DNA from 2 places in the Rhodoferax sp. BAB1 genome. Region 2 is predicted to be linked to the other one. Evidence: riboswitches for the same ligand, from Rfam matches in the RefSeq annotation. Region 2 holds a riboswitch; the other holds the start of a gene.
The links. Region 2 has a riboswitch for S-adenosylhomocysteine ahead of ahcY (adenosylhomocysteinase). Riboswitches for the same ligand answer to the same signal wherever they lie in the genome.
Positions count from the first base shown of each region.

Region 1 (3,408 bases), 600 kb from region 2:
GTGGCGCTGGCCGACGGCCAGCTGGTGGAAAGCGTGCACATGCCGCCAGGCCGTACACCGGCTTTGTGTGTCTCCACCCAGGTCGGCTGTGCCGTGGGCTGTGTGTTCTGCATGACCGGCACCACCGGACTGATCCGTCAGCTCGGCAGCGCCGAGATCGTGGCCCAGGTGGCGCTGGCGCGCCAGCGCCGCCCGGTCCAGCGCGTCGTGTTCATGGGCATGGGCGAACCGGCACACAACCTGGACAACGTGCTGGAGGCCATCGACCTGCTGGGCACGGCCGGCAACATCGGCCACAAGAACCTGGTCTTCTCCACCGTGGGCGATCCGCGTGCTTTCGAGGCTTTGCTGAGCCGCGGCGAAGGGCAGGTGAGGCCGGCGCTGGCGCTCTCCTTGCACACCACGCGGGCCGAGTTGCGCGCCCGCTTGCTGCCGCGTGCGCCACGCATGTCGCCCGAAGAGCTGGTAGACGTGGGCGAACGGTATGCACGCGCCAGCGGCTACCCTATCCAGTACCAGTGGACGCTGCTCGAAGGCATCAACGATACGGATGAGGAAGTCGAGGGCCTGGTGCGCCTGCTGCATGGCAAATACGCCATCCTCAACCTGATTCCCTACAACACCGTGGAAGGCATGCCCTATCGTCGACCCGACACGGCGCAGGCGGTCGAACTGGCGCGCCAGCTGCACCAGCGCGGCATCCTGACCAAGCTGCGCCAGTCGGCCGGGCAGGATGTGGACGGTGGCTGCGGTCAGTTGCGGGCGCGGGCTGCGGGTGAGCGGCGTGTCATTTCCGTGCGTTCAACGTAAGCCCGTGCTGATGGATGCGGTGCATCCGGGTGGTGGCTTAACAACAAATTGCGGGCCCTGATGCGTGTATGGCTTGGACCGCTGCGACAGGCATGGAAAAATCACTGCGAGATTTTTAATGATATCCAGGGAGGAAATCCATGAAGAAGAGTCTGATCGGGCTCGCGCTCGCTTGCGCCGCCGTGGTCGCGCAGGCCGATGCACCCACACTGCGTTTCTTTGGCAGTGTTGGTTATGCCGTTGGCGGGGATCCGGTACTCAGCGGAACTTGGCTCCCTTCCGGCGAGCCCTGGAATCTGAGGGCCGGGCGAGGTGGAACGTTGGCCTTGGGCGGGGATGTTCGCTTGTCGGACCGGTTTGCAATCCAGGGCAGCATGGGTTACCACCGAGACAGCATAGATGGCGCGGACGCCAACTTCGTGTTCTCCCGTGTACCTCTGGAATTGCTGGGCTTTTATTCAGTGACCGAGCAATTCCGGCTGGGACTCGGTGCGCGTAAATCGCAAAGCGCCAAGATGCAGGGCGGCGGCACGTACGAAGGTTTGCACAAGGCGTATGAAAGTTCCACGGGCGCGGTGGGGGAGGCACAGTATCTCTTCGGCGCACCATCCAAGTCTGACCGACAGCCTGTGATCGGGATGTACCTGCGCTACGTGAACGAGAGTTTCAAGGCCAAGGATGCAAGCTGGGACACGAGAAAGCGTGATGGCAGCCATGTCGCGCTCGGTCTGATGTTCTACTACTGAAGCTTGGTGGCCCGCCCCCATCGCCGGGGGCTTACGCGCGGTGCAGTGCCTCAGTGAGGCCGGCCTTGCGTGCCCAGGCCTCATTCAGCACCCCCACCGCGCCTGACGCATACAGCGCGTAGAATCACGGCTCTTCCAAGGAGCGTTGCAGCGGCCGCCGTGTCGTCAGGCTTGGATGACTCAACGACGCTCACCTGTTTCATGTTTTCCAGGTGAGCCCATGTCCGAAATTTCCGTCCCTCCCATGAAGCTGTCCGGCCTGGAGCCGGTGCTCATCGGCGCCGACAGCCTCTTCGTCAACATCGGCGAACGCACCAACGTCACCGGCTCCAAGGCCTTTGCGCGTTTGATCCTCAACGGCCAGTTCGAGGAAGCCCTGGCCGTCGCGCGCCAGCAGGTGGAAAACGGCGCCCAGGTCATCGACATCAATATGGACGAGGCCATGCTGGACAGCCAGGCCGCCATGGTGCGTTTTCTGAACCTGATCGCCAGCGAGCCCGACATCGCGCGCGTGCCCATCATGATCGACTCCTCCAAATGGAGCGTGATCGAGGCCGGCCTGCGCTGCATCCAGGGCAAGGGCATCGTCAACTCCATCTCCATGAAAGAGGGTGTCGAGGAGTTCAAGCGCCAGGCCCGGCTGGTCAAGCGCTACGGCGCGGCCGCGGTGGTCATGGCTTTCGACGAGAAAGGCCAGGCCGACACCTATGCACGCAAGATCGAGATCTGCGAGCGCGCCTATCGCATCCTGGTGGAGGAGGTCGATTTTCCGCCCGAGGACATCATCTTCGACCCCAACATCTTTGCCATCGCCACCGGCATCGAAGAGCACAACAACTACGCCGTGGACTTCATCGAGGCCACGCACTGGATCAAGCACCACCTGCCCGGCGCCAAGGTCAGCGGCGGCGTGTCCAACGTCTCCTTCAGCTTCCGCGGCAACGACCCGGTGCGCGAGGCCATCCACACCGTGTTCCTGTACCACGCCATCAAGGCCGGCATGGACATGGGCATCGTCAACGCCGGCATGGTGGGCGTCTACGACGATCTGGAGCACGCCTTGCGCGAGCGTGTGGAAGACGTGGTGCTGAACCGCCGCCCTGACGCCGGCGAGCGCCTGGTCGAGATCGCCGAGACCGCCAAGGGCGCGGCCAAGGACGACAGCAAGAAAAACGAGTGGCGCAGCGGCACGGTGGCGCAACGCCTGAGCCATGCGCTGGTGCACGGCATCACCGACCACATCACCACCGACACCGAAGAGGCCTACCAGGCCATCCTGGCCCAGGGCGGGCGCCCGCTGCACGTGATCGAAGGGCCGCTGATGGACGGCATGAACATCGTCGGCGACCTCTTTGGCGCCGGCAAGATGTTCCTGCCCCAGGTGGTCAAGAGCGCGCGTGTGATGAAGCAGGCCGTGGCCCACCTGATCCCCTACATCGAGGAAGAGAAGCGCCAGCAGGAAGCCGCCGGCCAGGACGTGCGCGCCAAGGGCAAGATCGTGATCGCCACCGTCAAGGGCGACGTGCACGACATCGGCAAGAACATCGTCACGGTTGTGCTCCAGTGCAACAACTTCGAGGTCATCAACATGGGCGTCATGGTGCCCTGCCACGAGATCCTGGCCATGGCCAAGGTCGAGGGCGCGGACATCGTCGGCCTGTCCGGGCTCATCACCCCCAGCCTGGAGGAGATGCAGTACGTGGCCGCCGAGATGCAGAAGGACGACCATTTCCGCATCCGCAAGATCCCGCTGCTGATCGGCGGCGCCACCACCAGCCGCGTGCACACGGCGGTCAAGATCGCACCGCATTACGAAGGCCCGGTGGTCTACGTGCCCGATGCCTCGCGCAGC
Region 1 covers NZ_CP054424.1:3,299,096-3,302,503, reverse strand. Annotated here, with positions in the region: gene HTY51_RS16020 (RNA methyltransferase) at 1-810, shown strand, start outside; gene HTY51_RS16015 (hypothetical protein) at 951-1,556, shown strand; S-adenosyl-L-homocysteine riboswitch at 1,688-1,755, shown strand; gene metH (methionine synthase) at 1,777-3,408, shown strand, end outside.
Region 1: linked by a shared signal. The riboswitch ahead of metH (methionine synthase) and the one ahead of ahcY (adenosylhomocysteinase) in region 2 are both predicted to bind S-adenosylhomocysteine.

Region 2 (3,408 bases):
GTCGCCTGGAAGCAGCTCGCAGCGACAGGAGGCATCCATGGTTCTTCAGCAAACACTGGGCATGGCCTTGCCCCTCATCCAGGCGCCCATGGCCGGCGTGCAGGACAGTGCGCTGGCTGTTGCCGTCTCGAATGCCGGGGGGCTGGGGTCACTGCCCTGCGCCATGCTCGGGCCGGACGCGATGCGGGCCGAGCTGGGCAAGATCCGCGCGCAGACCGACCGGCCCTACAACGTCAACTTCTTCTGCCATCGTCCGCCGGCCCCGGATGCGATGCGCGAGGCGCTGTGGCGGCAGAACCTGGCCCACTACTACCGCGAGTTCGACATCGACCCGGCGACCCTGTCCACGGGACCCGGCCGCCTGCCTTTTGATGCCGCTACGGCTGAACTGCTGGCCGAATTCAAGCCGCCGGTGCTGAGTTTCCATTTCGGCCTGCCCGATGAATCCTTGCTGGCGCGCGTACGCAGCTGGGGCGCCAAGATCCTGTCCTCGGCGACCACGGTGGACGAGGCGCGCTGGCTGGAGGCGCGCGGCGTGGACGTGATCATTGCCCAGGGGCTGGAAGCCGGCGGCCACCGCGGCATGTTCCTGAGCGAGGACCTGAGCACCCAGGTCGGCACCTTCGCGCTGCTGCCGCAGGTCGTGCGGGCGGTGCGGGTGCCGGTGGTCGCCGCCGGCGGCATCAGCGATGCCGCTGGTGTGCGGGCTGCCCTGGCCCTGGGTGCGGCAGGGGTGCAGGTGGGCACGGCCTACCTGCTGTGCCCGGAAGCCACCACCAGCGCCGTGCACCGGGCCGCCCTGCAGAGCCCGGCGGCCACGCATACGGCCCTGACCAATCTCTACACCGGCCGCCCGGCGCGCGGCATCCTGACCCGGCTGATGCGTGAGCAGGGCCCGATGAATGCCATGGCCCCCGCCTTCCCGCTGGCCACGGCGGCAGTGGCCCCCCTGCGAGCCAAAGCGGAAGCCGCGGGCAACGGGGATTTCTCGCCCCTCTGGGCTGGGCAAAACACCAGTGCTTGCCGTCCGGTGCCGGCGGCGCAGCTGACGCGTGAGCTGGCCAGCCCTTGATCGCTTGACCAGCGCAAAAGCTTCAGGCTCCGTATAATCACGCCTTTCCGAGGAGCGTTGCAGCTCGTCCCGCCTGTTTCACCAGGCCGACGGGTGAGGCTCGGAACCCGGGGCTGGGGCTTACCCAGTGCCCCGCCTTCCAACTGCGCTCACCCACTGGTTTGCTGTGAGGTGAGTCTGCCTTCCCCTTGCACAGCCAGTGGTGTTCAACCTTTAGCAGGAGTACACCATGAGTGCCGTTCTCAAACCCGCCCAAGACTACGTTGTTGCCGACCTGACGCTGGCCGACTGGGGCCGCAAGGAAATCCGCATCGCCGAGACCGAGATGCCCGGCCTGATGGCCATCCGCGAAGAGTTCGCGGCCAAGCAGCCCCTGAAGGGCGCGCGCATCACCGGCTCCCTGCACATGACCATCCAGACAGCGGTGCTGGTGGAAACGCTGGAAGCCCTGGGCGCCGAAGTGCGCTGGGCCTCGTGCAACATCTTCTCCACGCAGGACCACGCCGCCGCCGCCCTGGTGGCCAAGGGCACGCCGGTCTTCGCCTACAAGGGCGAGACCCTGAAGGACTACTGGGACTACACCCACCGCATCTTCGACTTCGGCCCCAAGGGCGCGGACGGCGAAGGCCCGAACATGATCTTGGACGATGGCGGTGACGCCACCCTGCTGATGCACCTGGGCAAGAACGCCGAGAAGGATGCCTCGCTGATCGCCAACCCCAAGAGCGAGGAAGAGCGCGAGCTGTTCTCCGCCATCAAGGCCAAGCTGGCCGTGGACCCCACCTGGTACAGCCGCAAGGGCGCCCAGATCATCGGCGTGACCGAAGAGACCACCACCGGCGTGCACCGCCTCAAGGAAATGTCCGCCAAGGGCACCCTGATGTTCCGCGCCATCAACGTCAACGACTCGGTGACCAAGAGCAAGTTCGACAACCTCTATGGTTGCCGCGAGTCCCTGGTGGACGGCATCAAGCGCGCCACCGACGTGATGATCGCCGGCAAGGTGGCCTGCGTGGCCGGCTACGGCGACGTGGGCAAGGGCTCGGCCCAGGCCCTGCGCGCCCTCTCCGCCCAGGTCTGGGTGACCGAGATCGACCCCATCAACGCCCTGCAGGCTGCCATGGAAGGCTACAAGGTCGTGACCATGGAGTACGCCGCCGACAAGGCCGACATCTTCGTGACGACGACCGGCAACAAGGACGTCATCACCTATGAGCACATGGCCAAGATGAAAGACCAGGCCATCGTCTGCAACATCGGTCACTTCGACAACGAGATCCAGGTCGCCACGCTGGAGACCAAGTGCAAGTGGGAAGAGATCAAGCCCCAGGTGGACCACGTGATCTTCCCGGACGGCAAGCGCATCATCCTGCTGGCCAAGGGCCGCCTGGTGAACCTGGGCTGCGGCACGGGTCACCCGAGCTTCGTGATGAGCTCCTCCTTCGCCAACCAGACCATTGCCCAGATTGAGCTGTTCACGCACAGCGATTTCTACGAACAGGGCAAGGTCTATGTGCTGCCCAAGCACCTGGACGAGAAGGTCGCGCGCCTGCACCTGAAGAAGGTCGGCGCCATGCTGACCGAGCTGAGCGACGAGCAGGCGGCCTACATCGGCGTGCCGAAGCAGGGCCCGTACAAGCCGGATACGTATCGTTATTGATGCGCATTGATCAACTGCTGGTCCAGCGCCAACTCGCCAGCACCCGTTCCCAGGCCCAGCGCCTGATCGCGGGTGGGGTGGAGTGGCTGCAGGGCGAGGCGTGGAAACGTGTCGCCAAGAACGGCGATGAGGTGCCGGACGACGCGCAGCTGCGCCTGCTCGACGACGCCGAAGCCCGCTACGTTTCGCGTGGTGGCCTCAAGCTGGAGGCCGCGCTCCAGCGCGTCGGCCTGTCGGTGCAGGGATGCACCTGCCTGGATGTCGGCCAGTCCACCGGCGGCTTCACCGATTGCCTGTTGCAGGCAGGGGCCGAGCGCGTGGTGGGGCTGGACGTGGGGCAGGCGCAATTGCACGCCAGCCTGCGCGACGATCCCCGCGTGCTCTGCATCGAGAAGGTCAATGCGCGTGACCCCGAGGCGATCGCCGAGGCCCTGGCTGGGGACGAGGTGCTCGAGACAGGCTTCGACCTGCTGGTGGGGGACCTGTCCTTCATCTCGCAGACCCTGGTGCTGCCGGCCGTGGTGCCGCTGCTCAAGTCCGGCGGCCACCTGCTGATGCTGGTCAAGCCGCAGTTCGAACTGCAGCCGGGCCAGGTGGGCAAGGGCGGCATCGTGCGCGATGCCTCGCTCTACGCCTTTGTCGAGCAGCGCCTGCGCGATGCCTGCGCGGCCCTGGA
Region 2 covers NZ_CP054424.1:75,147-78,554, forward strand. Annotated here, with positions in the region: gene HTY51_RS00330 (nitronate monooxygenase family protein) at 38-1,072, shown strand; S-adenosyl-L-homocysteine riboswitch at 1,116-1,230, shown strand; gene ahcY (adenosylhomocysteinase) at 1,302-2,732, shown strand; gene HTY51_RS00340 (TlyA family RNA methyltransferase) at 2,732-3,408, shown strand, end outside.